Regions from separate parts of the Heyndrickxia sp. MSNUG genome, predicted to be linked through region 2. Evidence: a T-box and tRNA genes for the amino acid it is inferred to sense, from the RefSeq annotation. Region 2 holds a T-box; the other regions hold tRNA genes.
The links. A T-box is a leader RNA that pairs with one kind of tRNA and senses whether it is charged. The one in region 2 lies ahead of argS (arginine--tRNA ligase), so its partner is inferred to be a tRNA-Arg.

Region 1 (4,248 bases), 1.0 Mb from region 2:
ATGCCTTGGCAGGACATGAAGAATTTTAGAATCATAGAGTTTGTCATAAATCGGGAGGACAGCTCCTCCTGGATAGCCAAAAATGACTTCAACGTTTTCCCTCTCCAAAGCTTTCAAAAGTAAATCAGCGCCGCTGAGACCAGTGGCCAGCGGTTTCTTTTCCTTCAAGGCAGCTTCCTGCACCATTTTTACGAATCCCCCCTACTAGTTTGTTTTCGATTTCAAAATCGCTCTAATCATGATGTTATTTTTCCAGGTTCTTTTCATTGGCTGAAATTACTCTAAGGTAACCATTCTAGATAAGAGCTTTCTTCATAATAAAAGCGCAACCGCCTTGGTCAGCCCCGACAAGCGCTGGAGGGCCGACCGGTGAAGTCGTTCTTTGACTTCATTGGGCGGACCGAAGCGACTCGAGGGGTTAGGCGCTGGAGCTGGACAACAATATAAAAAAGCCTATTCCATCTCCATATGCCTGGAAAGACCAGGCAAAGGGATGGAATAGGCTTTGTCTCCTGTTCCACGGTACCACCCTTCTTCACGCATGAATGCGTGCGCTCGTGACAGCATCTGCTGCCGATTTTGATAACGAGTGTGATCGACACTCGGCCGGTTTTACTGGGAATCCCTTTCAAACCGGCGCTCCAGGGTGAGTTCATTTTATGCGGCATCACCGGTTCTCAGCATTCCCGGCTCTCTGTCCATGCTTATCGCAAAAAATTACTTGTCCCTGTCTTCGCTTTGTCCTTATGAAGCTAGCTGACTTGATGTGCTTCTTCTTCCTGATAAACCTGAACGCCTTCCGCCACAACCTTTGCCCGGAACTCACGCAAGATGTTCTTCGTGTGCTTTCCTGGGGTTCCCTCTCCAATGACTCTGCCATCTACTTTTACAACTGCAATGACTTCTGCGGCGGTTCCAGTGAGGAATACCTCATCCGCAGTGTAAACATCGTGCCGGGTAAATGGTTCCTCCTTCACCTCATACCCAAGATTGCCAGCGATTTCAATGACTGCATTTCTTGTAATTCCTTCTAATGCCCCTACATAACCTGGAGGGGTGAGGAATGTATTCCCTCTGATAATAAAAACATTATCTGCTGAGCCCTCAGCAACATATCCTTGGTCATTCAGCATGAGTGCCTCACTGACATTTGCGAGATGGGCTTCAATCCTTACTAGGACATTGTTTAAATAATTAAGTGATTTAACTTTTGGGCTAAGAACGTCTGGCCTGTTCCTCCTCGTTGCAACTGTCACAATATCGAGCCCTCGCTCATACAATTCCTTCGGGAAGATCGCAAGTGGTTCTACGATAATGACTACATTAGCGTGAGGACATTTATACGGGTCTAAGCCTAGATCGCCGACTCCTCTTGAAACGACGACTCTGATATAGGCATCTCTTAATCGATTCCGTTCCACTGTTTCTACAACCAGATGAGTGAACTCTTCTTTAGAGTGGGGCATATTCAGCATAATTGATTTTGCCGACCGATATAGTCGGTCCATATGTTCTTCCATCCTGAATATATTGCCGCTGTATACCCGAATTCCTTCAAAAACACCGTCTCCGTATAGAAAACCATGATCATATACAGAAACTTTAGCATTTTCCTTGGTGACAAACTCACCGTTTAAGTAAATCCATTGATCGGGCACAAATAACACTCCTTTAATGATTAGACGCTTTAAATAGTTAAAATTTAAATTTAAAAAAATACAATTTTACACAATCGGAAATTGAAATAAAACTGTCTTTCATTCTGGCTGCAGCCAACTTGTTTTTTTTATTTGAGGATTATCTTACGCCCAAAATGAACCAGCGTCAACAGGGTTTTTCAAAATTGTTTGATAATTTTGATTAATTAGTTTATTTGTATCCGCTTACATTGTTGATATATTCACATTTATAAAAAGGAAAATTTTTTTTAAAAAATAGAGGATTTTATCTTGAAGGAGTTAACTGCGAAGTTAATACGAATGAGATCTGATATTTTTAAGACTCTAGAAAAATAAAAAAAACTCACCTTGCAGCAAGGTGAGTTAAGGTATGTAGTTTAAGTGGCGTCCCAGGAGAGATTCGAACTCCCGACCGCACGCTTAGAAGGCGTGTGCTCTATCCAGCTGAGCTACTGGGACAAATATGTTTTTTAAAGACAAGATTTATTATATTAGCCAAACAACTAAATGTCAATAAATAAATTAAACTTTTTTTGAGGGGGAGTAATTAATTCTCCCCTCAAAAAAATATTATAGTTCTTTTATGCATTTTTGGGAAGGGTAAATTCCTGTCTTAGTTCAGCCATTTCTCCATTTCCATAGTCATGGATTTGGAGTATTGCCTTTCCATCTTTGAGTTCAAGTATGACATAGGTCCTTTCCTTCCTTGTCCGCGGCAGCCTGATGCTGCCGGGATTAATAAAGAGGACATCATCTACCATTTCAGCACCCAATATATGCGAATGGCCAAAACAAACAATATCTGCCCGAAGTTCTTTAGCCTTATAAAATAAATTTCCAAGAGTCGATTTGACTGAGTAAAGATGCCCATGGGTAACAAAGATTTTCAGTCCATTTATCACATGAAGATCTTCATCAGGAAAGTTTCCGAGAAAATCGCAGTTTCCCCTGACGGATCTGAAATTTTTTATTGCTCCGTCATCTTCAGCAAGTTCTGAATCCCCACAGTGAATCATTAAATCCGCATCCTGTCCATGACACTTCTCGATTCCCTCAAGCAATTCCCCAGAACCATGACTGTCACTGACAATCAGGAATCTTACACATCGCTTTGTTGCCGATCCTTTAATGACTTTTCAAGCTGATTGATCGCTTTTGCCCTGTGGCTGATCTCGTTTTTCTCTTCAGAAGTCAGCTCAGCCATTGCCTTCCCTTCTGACTCAACAAAAAACACAGGGTCATAGCCAAAGCCATTAGAGCCTCTTCGTTCAAGAAGGATATGTCCTTCACAAGTACCAAATACAGTTACCGTTTCCTTCCCAGGTTCGGCCATTGCCAAGGCACAGCAAAATCTGGCAGTCCGCTCGTTTTCTGGCACATCCTGAAGTTCAGCGAGAACTTTGTCGATGTTCGCTTCATCATTTTTTTCAATTCCTGCATATCTTGCAGAATAAACGCCTGGACGTCCTTCAAGCGCGTCCACTTCCAGGCCAGAATCATCCCCAATGACCATGACGCCGAGCACCTTTGAGATTGTCTCTGCTTTTAAAACAGCATTCTCCTCAAATGTAGTACCCGTCTCATCAACGTCTTCGAGCTCTGGATAATCAAGAAGCGTTTTTACTGTCATTCCCATTGGCAGAAAAAGCTTCTCAAAATCCTTAGCTTTTCCAATGTTTTTCGTTGCAATTATTACTGTATTCATCTTGAGATCTCCCCCTATCTCTTTTTGGCACTCGCAATCTTCGCTGCCAATTCTTCTCCAAGAGCTTCCTTCTGCATTTCAAAAAGCTCCATGATCCCTTCCTGTGCAGATTTCAGCAGTTCCTGAAGCTGGCTGTATGAAAAAGTTGCCTCTTCTCCTGTACCCTGCAGCTCAACAAATTCGCCATTCCCAGTCATGACGACATTCATGTCTACATTTGCCTTAGAATCCTCAACATAATTCAAATCTACAACTGGCTGACCATTCTCCAGGATGCCAACACTGGTTGCAGCCAGGAAATCGGTTAGAGGGAAACCAGAGAGTTTTTTCTGCTTGCTAAGCCTGTAAAGAGCCATGGCCATCGCAACATATGCTCCTGTAATGGAAGCAGTGCGTGTTCCGCCATCTGCCTGAATGACATCACAATCAATCCAGACTGTACGCTCCCCGATTGCCTCAAGATTTACAACGGCTCTCAAGGCTCTTCCAATCAAGCGCTGGATTTCCATAGTCCTTCCGGAAATTTTGCCCTTAGCCGCTTCTCTAATATTCCTTTGCTCCGTAGCACGCGGGAGCATGGAGTATTCTGCCGTAATCCAACCCTTTCCTTCTCCGCGCATAAATGGCGGAACTCGATCCTCTATGCTGGCAGTACAAATGACCTTTGTATCACCTACAGAAATCAATACAGAGCCCTCTGGATGCTTTAAATAATCTGTTTCAATATGTATCGGCCTTAATTGTAAGGGTTCACGTCCATCAAATCGCATTTATTTTTCCTCCTTTGCATTTATAAAAGGCAGAACATTAACCGCTGCCCCAATAACAATAAATAAGAGGCAGCAAAATGCCTGCCTCTTCATA
Region 2 (4,248 bases):
GCATACAAATGGTTTGAGAGAGAATTTGATACACCAAAGCCGTTTTACATCCGCCTTTACCCTCAATATGCCGGGTTTGGTGACAAGAACAAAGGGTACAGCCTTGCATTCGCTCGGGAAACTCCGTCTATTGCTGCCCAACAGCAAGAGATTGATGGAATTACCTTTTTTGTCGAGTCCAATGATACATGGTTCTTTGAAGAAACTAATGTTGAAATCAAGTACAGCGATACAGAACAAGAAATATTCGCTTTGTATGAGGAGCTCCATTAAGGAGTTGAAAGTGTTTTGGTTAATACTTTCTAAATATTAAATGCTATTGCACTGTTTAAAAAAAGTTCTTACCAGGAAAAAGTTTTTATCAAAATCGGAGCCTCAGCGATTGTCTGAGGCTCTTAATTTTCCGCTACATTTCCTTCGGTGCTTTGATTCCCAGCGATCGCAAACCTTCCTCGAGTACAATGCTGACTGCATATACAAGTGCCAGTCTTGATTCTTTTTCATCGTTTTCTTCAAGGATGCGGACTTCCCCGTAATATTTATTAAAGGCTTGTGCGAGATCAAGGACATATTTTGCGATTAGTGAGGGATCGTATTTTTCAGCAGCACGACAGATTGCTGCCGGAAAATTGAGAAGATCAATAATGACAGGCCATTCTGCTTCCCCGTTCAACCGGAACTCTTCAAGATTGCCGCTCCATGCCGCTTTTCGCAAAATTGATTGTGCGCGAGCGTTTGTATATTGGACGTATGGACCAGTTTCGCCTTCCACCTTAAGCATATCCTCCAGAGAGAACTCTATATCATTCATACGGAAGTTTTTTAGGTCATGGAACATGATGGCGCCTGTACCAACCATTTTTGCTGTTTCTTCCTTTGCAGGCAGTGATGGATTCTTTTCTTCGATATTTTTCAATGCTAACTGAATCGATTCATTCAGAACTTCTTCTAATAAAACCACTTTGCCTTTCCGGGTCGACATTTTCTTTCCATCCTTCAGGATCATGCCGAATGGAATGTGAACCAAATGATTACTCCAGTCAAAATTCATTTTTGCCAGTACTGCCTTTAGCTGTTTAAAATGGAGGCTTTGCTCATTTCCTACTACATATAAAGATTTCACGAATTGATATTGATCAAACCGGTACTTAGCCGCTGCCAGATCCCTGGTTGCGTACAAAGTGGCACCATCTGATTTTTTTATCAGGCATGGAGGAAGCTCTTCTTCTTTAAGCATAACTACCTGTGCTCCAGCAGATTCCTCTAAAAGTTTGCTTTTTTCCAGATGCTCAACGATTTCATCCATTTTATCATTGTAGAAGGCTTCCCCAGCAAATGAATCAAATTCAATCCCCATCAAATGATATATCTTTGAGAATTCCTTCAGTGATTCATCTCTAAACCATTTCCATAGCTGCAATGCGGTTTCGTCACCATCTTCCAGTCTTTTAAACCAGTCGCGGCCGGTCTGTTCTAGTTCGGGATTAACTTCTGCTTCCACATGAAATTTTATATATAGGGCCAGTAATTCTTTGAATGGATTCTTCTTCACTGTTTCTTCGGAACCCCACAGCCTGTAAGCAGTGATCAGTTTTCCGAATTGTGTTCCCCAATCCCCTAAGTGATTGATTTTAACTGGCTTGTAGCCAGTTTTCTCTAGTATTAGAGCGATTGCATGACCAATCACTGTTGACCGAAGGTGCCCCATTGAAAATGGCTTTGCGATGTTTGGGGAGGACATATCAATAGCAACAATACCATTTTGTCCTATTGAAAAATCACCATAATGTTCTTTTTGCTCAATAATATTATTCAAAACATCTTGAGCAACACTGGTTTTATTTAAAAACACATTCACAAAACCGCCTGCTGGTTCCACTTTTTCAAAAAGGTCCATGCTCACGCCTTGCAATCTTTGACTGAGTTCTTCCGCAATTTTTGAAGGAGCCTTACGCATAATCTTTGCAAGCTGAAAACATGGGAAAGCCAGATCACCCTGATTTATAAATCTAGGTTTTTCAATCAGACGCTCTACTTCCTGGATCGTAAGCTTATCATCTAACCCGGATACGATGACTTCTGCATACTTCTTTATATACATCATCCCAAGACCTCCCAAATAAAATAAAAAACTCCCGTCTCTTTAAAAGAGACGAGAGTTAAATCCCGCGGTACCACCCTAATTGTTCCATAAAAGGAACCTGCTTGCATTGATAACGGAAGCTCTCCGGCTTGCCCTACTGATTTCAGGCAGGCATCTCAAAAGTGCGCTTCATTATTCTGTCTCACCAGGCTCCCATCATCCCCGGCTCGCTGCAGCAGACATTGAATAACTACTCTCTTTTTCATCGATTAGATATTTTTACCATTATATGCAACTGTACTTAAGATTTGCAACCATTATTTTAGGATTAATGCCGTATCAAATTCCTGAATAGACCTTTTGCGGTTATCGGACCTTTCTGTGTAGTTACCGCCTGTGTACTCACGAATAATCTTTCTCCAGAAGGCTTTTGCCGGTTCATTCTTTTCAATTTGCGTGATGCTCCATTTTCCTTGAAACATGTCAAAGAGCTTAACTGCTGCTGCTTTTCCAAATCCCCTGCGGTAAAATTTCCTCAAAATGAAAAATTCCCGAATGATATGTGGCTGATCTTCACTACCGCTTTCTACTAACGAAAAGCCTGCAAGTTCGTTTTCATGAACTATAAAGAATGCATGCAAATTCGGTTCTGTCCAGTAAGGCATCAAGTCGAAAGGCGTATATTTCCCATTTCGTTCAATTTTAATATCCTGAAAAACCGTAAACTCATATATATAAAATTGCATTAAATGATGTAGTGTATCTTCTTCTCCCTGGGTTACAGATACTATATTAACCATTGCATTTTCCTCCATTTTTAAGATAAGAGCTGCTGCGAAAACGCAGCTTATTCACCCTGCTCTGGATAAGTAAATTCGTAGCTGATCCTCTTTCCATTCAGTGTTATTTTTACCACTTCATATCCAGTTACGGAAGTGAAAATATGAGATGAATCCCCCATTGATTTTTCCTCCCATTCACCTGTAGATCTAATTTTATTCAGGTATTTATTGTATTCCTTCAAACTTGCATTTTCCCAAATGTATTTTTCAGTGTGGCCATTCTTCTCTACAGGGTTCAATCCAACAGGGAAAGGGAGAGTGTCATATCCATGTGTAGCATAAAGCTGTTCATCATGGATGTATGGCTTTTGATTCTTATACTTCAATGTAGCGATAAAATTAAATATTTCCGCATATTCAAGCTTTGGAAAGTCAAAACTGAAATGCGTTGTTTTATTCTCAGCTTTAACGAAGAAATGGTACCGCAGTGAAACATCTGTCATTTTCACATGTTCTATATAGAGGGTTGTGGGATAAGGGAAATGTTCCAGTTCCTTTTCCACATACATTGCACCTGTGCTGGTTATTTTTTTTTGTTCTTCTTCTGTTACTATATCTGCATAACCAACTGGTATGGAGCTTCCCTCTTTAAAAAACGCATAGCCATCTTCAGATTCCTCACCATAAATTTTGGCTGCATTCCATGTGAATTGAGCGTTCTTGCTTGCAGAGGAATCTGGTGCTTCCTTCTTTTGATAGTTGTATTGCAATTGGAATAGAATACCTGCTGAAATCAATAAAAATAGACTCGTAAGCATTACATTTTTCCATTCAAAGATTCTTAAAACAGTTCTTTCCTTTGTTTTATTACTTATTGAATGGGTGATCCGGTTACGAATGGCTTCTTTTTTGGATGCAGGTGGTTTGACTTGCTTTAGAATCTTCCAATTTTCATCAAAATGATTGTTCAATTTGACTGCCTCCTTTTAAAACATCCATTTTTTTTAAAGCTGCTATTGCCCTCGATAATGTCTTTCGTACCTTTGTATCGGACCAGCCAAGGATTTCAGTAATTTCTTTTGTCGAACATTCTTCAATTTTCTTCAAGGTTATGACCAGACGATATTCGGGTTTAAGCAATTGAATAGCAACAAGCATTCGTTCCACGGCATCACGGTTTGCCACATATTGCTCCATATCAAATGGAGATGGGATGTCTTTATCTGTGATAAAAGCAGCAAAAATCCTTCTCCGCCTTCGCTTTCGTATTTCATCCATAACCAGGTGCTTCGCGATACTGAATAGCCACGTTTTCTCATTTGACCTGTTTTCGAAGCGGTCAAACGATGTATAAGCCCGCACAAAAGTGTCATGGACAAAGTC
Region 3 (4,248 bases), 1.7 Mb from region 2:
GGCACTCTTGAAGGTCCCGAGCGGCGATTCCCGCTGGATCCAGGGCCTTTAGTTTTTTCAGCACTGAATTTACGGCTTCTTCTGGCTGGTTCAGTCTTTTTGTAAGGTCATCCTTCAGGTAACCGTTTTCATCTATCGTTTCAATTAATACATGTAAAATTTGTTTTTCTTCAGGTGTAACATGAAGCAGATTTAATTGTGAAAGGAGATAGTTTTCGAGAGTCTCGCTTTCACTCGAGCCAATTTGCTCAATCAGGTTTTTCTGATCACGCTCGAAAGTCTTTTTCAACGTCTTTCTCGTGCGGTCCATACTTGAATCAAAAGTAGTGATATTTTTAAAGTCAACTTGAATCAGGGGATTTTCCATTGATTTAGCTTCAAGAAAAGCAGCAAGCTCCTGAGCAGAGTACTGCAAAAGCGCAATCGCCTGAGAAAGCTCTTGAGTCATTGCCAATTTTAATGTCTGCTTCTGCCATAATCCGGCTTTAAGATCCATCTAAATCACCCCTGCACTTATTTTACATGATAAATAGACATTGGTGTATGGAAAGAATTTGGCATCGCTTTCAAAATTGGCCATAATGCTTTGGTCAAATCGAAATAAGAAAAAACCCCTTGCCTAAAATCAGACAAGAGGTTTTGGCAGCGCCCTCGGCAGGAATCGAACCCACATTAAAAATAATGAAAGAGAAACACCTAAAACATTCCTCAAAACAAGACTAACTTTGACCTAAGCTTTAATCCCAATTAAAGCAAATATTAATCCTAACAAAACGAAAATCATAGGTAAAAATATGCTTACACTAGGATGTACTCCATTATTGATTACTAGGCAACATCCTTTATGGTAACTCATTTATCATTCTTAAAGTAATGAACAGGACGGATTTCAATACGCCAGCCAAACTCTTCCCCTCTGCTGATTTGTGTTGTCGGATGCAGAGAGGCTAGCTGGATCGCCTCATCCATTCCCTCTGCTTCAAAAATAAATATGCTGCCGATCAGCTCTTTCGTTTCTGTAAACGGACCATCTGTTACGATAACCTTACCGTTTACACGGCGTAAGCTTTTGGTCTCTGACTCCAGACCAGCATCAATCAGCACCTTACCGCTTTCATAAAAATTCTCAACGACAGGCTGGCATTCACTCATAACGGCATCAATCTCTGCCCTTGGGCGTGCATCCATTTTTTCAGGGTTGAAATAGCCCATACATAAAAATATCATTATCATCTCTCCTAGATCACTCAGATTTTTGTATCTATTGAAAATTGTTTATATCAACAGCCGTTCTTCTAGATTTTTTTATTACCTTCTCTTTATTTCCATAAAAAGTTGCCATTCTCCTTTAAGGAAAAACGCATCCATTGTTTTTCGTCATTTATATTCACGAGCATGTATTCAAATATGTTCTCCCTCAAGCATTCAAAATTCGCCCTGGCTACGTAACATTCTGCCGTAGTTGCCCTCTGGATTCTGGATATGATTTGTATTGATTTTTCAGATGTCCGTTACAGGAATATCAAGATCTACGTAAGCACTAACCGTTTGCATTCACTTCTTCTGATAATACTTAACGGTTTCGCTCGAAAGTCAACAATAGGAAAAAAATTCATTAACTGCGTCGTTAAAGGTTACTGATTTATTCTGAGTAGTTGTTGGAATAGTGTCTAGCGCTCGAGCTAAGGGATTAGTAACGCCTTTTCTGCGCCGCATAGAAGAGCCCCCTTCGAAAAGATTCGTAAGGCTGGCTATATATTTACGTGGTAATATCGTGGTTTTTCTAACGGTAAAATAACGCAAAAAAAATGCCCCCACGTTCATAATAGAACGCAGAGGCACTGCAAACTAACGAAAATATAAGCGCCCTCGGCAGGAATCGAACCCACATCTCAAGAACCGGAATCTTACGTGCTATCCGTTGCACCACGAGGGCCTATTTTTAATAGTTGTACCGCTTAACCAAGTTAGCGTTACGCTTACCTATTATAGGGTAGATTCATTGGCTTTGCAAGACTGATTTTTTGTTTAAAATGTGCAATCATGGGTAAGATGGATACGGTAGAGTTAATTGGTCAAAATGATCAAATTTATTGTCGAACAGTTTCTAAAGGCTTTGTAAGCGATTCGTTTGACCTTTATTGACCATGCGTGTATCATTAAAATACATAGCTATTCTGGCAAACAAACCAATTACTGCCAGCTTGCTTACTGCCGTTACATGGCACTGAAGATCTTTATGCTAAAGGAGGAAAACAAACATGAACTTGATTCCTACAGTTATTGAACAAACGAATCGTGGCGAACGGGCATATGACATTTATTCCCGCCTTTTAAAGGATCGCATCATTATGCTAGGAAGCGGGATTGATGACCATGTCTCCAATTCAATCGTAGCCCAGCTATTATTCCTGGAAGCTGAAAACCCAGAAAAAGACATATCCATCTACATCAATAGCCCTGGCGGCAGCATCACTGCCGGTATGGCAATCTACGATACAATGCAGTTCATCAGACCGGATGTACAAACAATCTGTATCGGTATGGCTGCATCAATGGGTGCATTCTTACTTGCTGCTGGAACTAAAGGGAAGCGTTATGCCCTTCCAAACAGTGAAGTCATGATTCACCAGCCACTTGGCGGTGCCCAAGGTCAAGCGACTGAAATTGAAATCGCTGCTAAGCGCATTCTTTTCCTTCGTGAAAAATTGAATACCATCCTTTCTGAGCGCACTGGCCAGCCTCTTGACGTAATCGCTAAGGATACAGACCGCGATAACTTCATGACAGCTGAGCGTGCAAAAGAATATGGTCTAGTAGACCAAATCATTACACGCAACGTGCTTGAAGAAAAGAAAGATAAGTAATTTTTAAAAAAACTCGTTCCTTTAAAGGGAACGAGTTTTTTGATTAATTTTCTTTTTGGATATATTCAGCAAGCTTTTCCAAAGCTTCCTCTTCATCATTGCCTTCCGCGATTAAGTTTACAGATGCACCGGCACTTACGGCAAGGCTCATCAATCCCATGATGCTCTTCGCATTTACCTTTTTCCCATCCTTCTCAAGGAAAATATCGGATGAGAAGCGGTTCGCTTCCTGTACAAACAATGCTGCCGGGCGAGCTTGTAAACCAGTTTTCAACTTCACTTCAACCTGTTTTTCTACCATTTTGTTATTTCCTCCTCTAACCCTCTATTTATTTATGATCTGTCCGGCTCGCAGTTTGTCTGCGATTTCATCGATCTTTCTCAGCCGGTGATTGATTCCTGATTTACTGATGGCACCGCCGGTAACCATCTCCCCGAGCTCTTTCAACGTAACATCCTGGTAATCGACCCGAAGCTGGGCGATCTCCCTTAGCTTATCCGGTAAAATGTGCAGACCTACCGTATCCCGGATATAACGAATATTTTCAACCTGACGAAGAGCTGCGCCAATCGTCTTGTTCAAGTTAGCAGTTTCACAATTCACCAGGCGATTAACCGAGTTTCTCATATCCCGGACAATCCGGATATCCTCGAATCTCATCAACGCATTATGTCCGCCGACAATGTTCAGAAACTCTGTAATTTTTTCCGCCTCTTTTAAATAGGTGATAAATCCTTTCTTCCGTTCGAGCGTTTTGCTGTTCAGTCCAAAAGTATTCATCAATTCACATAACGATTCATTATGCTCCTGGTACATGGATGCAATCTCCAAATGGTAGGAAGAAGTCTCCGGGTTATTGACGGAACCTCCGGCAAGGAATGCACCTCTAAGATAAGAACGCTTACAACATTTCTTTTTCACTAGTTCTTGGGAAATATCATGAATGATTTCAAAGCCTTCTCCTAAAATCTTCAAATCCTCCAGAATTTCTCGGGCCGATTCCTTCAAGCGGACAATATAAACATTATTCTTTTTCAGCCGCATTTTTTTGCGGACAAGCAGTTCTACCTGGACCTGATAGCTTTTTTTGATCAGGGTATAGATCCGCCGTGCAATGGCAGCATTTTCAGTCTGAATGTCTACGATGAGCTTACGATTTGAGAAGGAAAGGGAACCATTCATCCTGATCAGGGCGGAAAGTTCCGCTATGGAGCAGCAGCCCTTTGTATCAATGTTCGTGAGTTCCTTTTTTGTTTCCGAAGCAAACGACAACCTTCTCACCCCCTAAATATAGAAAGCACAAGCGCTTCTGATTAGCCTAAAAAGTTCCATACATCGATTTTCTCGGTGTTTAAGCAGAACTTAAGAGGACTGGTCTCT

Region 1: it has a tRNA-Arg gene. The T-box ahead of argS (arginine--tRNA ligase) is inferred to sense a tRNA for this amino acid. The anticodon was not compared.
Region 3: it has a tRNA-Arg gene. The T-box ahead of argS (arginine--tRNA ligase) is inferred to sense a tRNA for this amino acid. The anticodon was not compared.

The regions. Positions count from the first base shown of each region.
Region 1 is NZ_CP150978.1:3,508,887-3,513,134, forward strand. Features, by position in the region: gene ilvB (acetolactate synthase large subunit) at 1-186, opposite strand, end outside; T-box leader at 487-743, opposite strand; gene ilvE (branched-chain-amino-acid transaminase) at 753-1,658, opposite strand; tRNA gene AABM38_RS17715 (tRNA-Arg) at 2,062-2,138, opposite strand; gene AABM38_RS17720 (metallophosphoesterase) at 2,261-2,809, opposite strand; gene AABM38_RS17725 (XTP/dITP diphosphatase) at 2,779-3,384, opposite strand; gene rph (ribonuclease PH) at 3,399-4,154, opposite strand.
Region 2 is NZ_CP150978.1:2,483,392-2,487,639, reverse strand. Features, by position in the region: gene AABM38_RS12385 (HesB/YadR/YfhF family protein) at 1-273, shown strand, start outside; gene argS (arginine--tRNA ligase) at 407-2,104, opposite strand; T-box leader at 2,146-2,358, opposite strand; gene AABM38_RS12375 (GNAT family N-acetyltransferase) at 2,401-2,883, opposite strand; gene AABM38_RS12370 (hypothetical protein) at 2,931-3,836, opposite strand; gene AABM38_RS12365 (RNA polymerase sigma factor) at 3,820-4,248, opposite strand, start outside.
Region 3 is NZ_CP150978.1:4,210,371-4,214,618, forward strand. Features, by position in the region: gene rpoN (RNA polymerase factor sigma-54) at 1-496, opposite strand, end outside; gene AABM38_RS21295 (YciI family protein) at 853-1,227, opposite strand; tRNA gene AABM38_RS21300 (tRNA-Arg) at 1,865-1,936, opposite strand; gene clpP (ATP-dependent Clp endopeptidase proteolytic subunit ClpP) at 2,262-2,867, shown strand; gene AABM38_RS21310 (HPr family phosphocarrier protein) at 2,911-3,168, opposite strand; gene whiA (DNA-binding protein WhiA) at 3,193-4,140, opposite strand.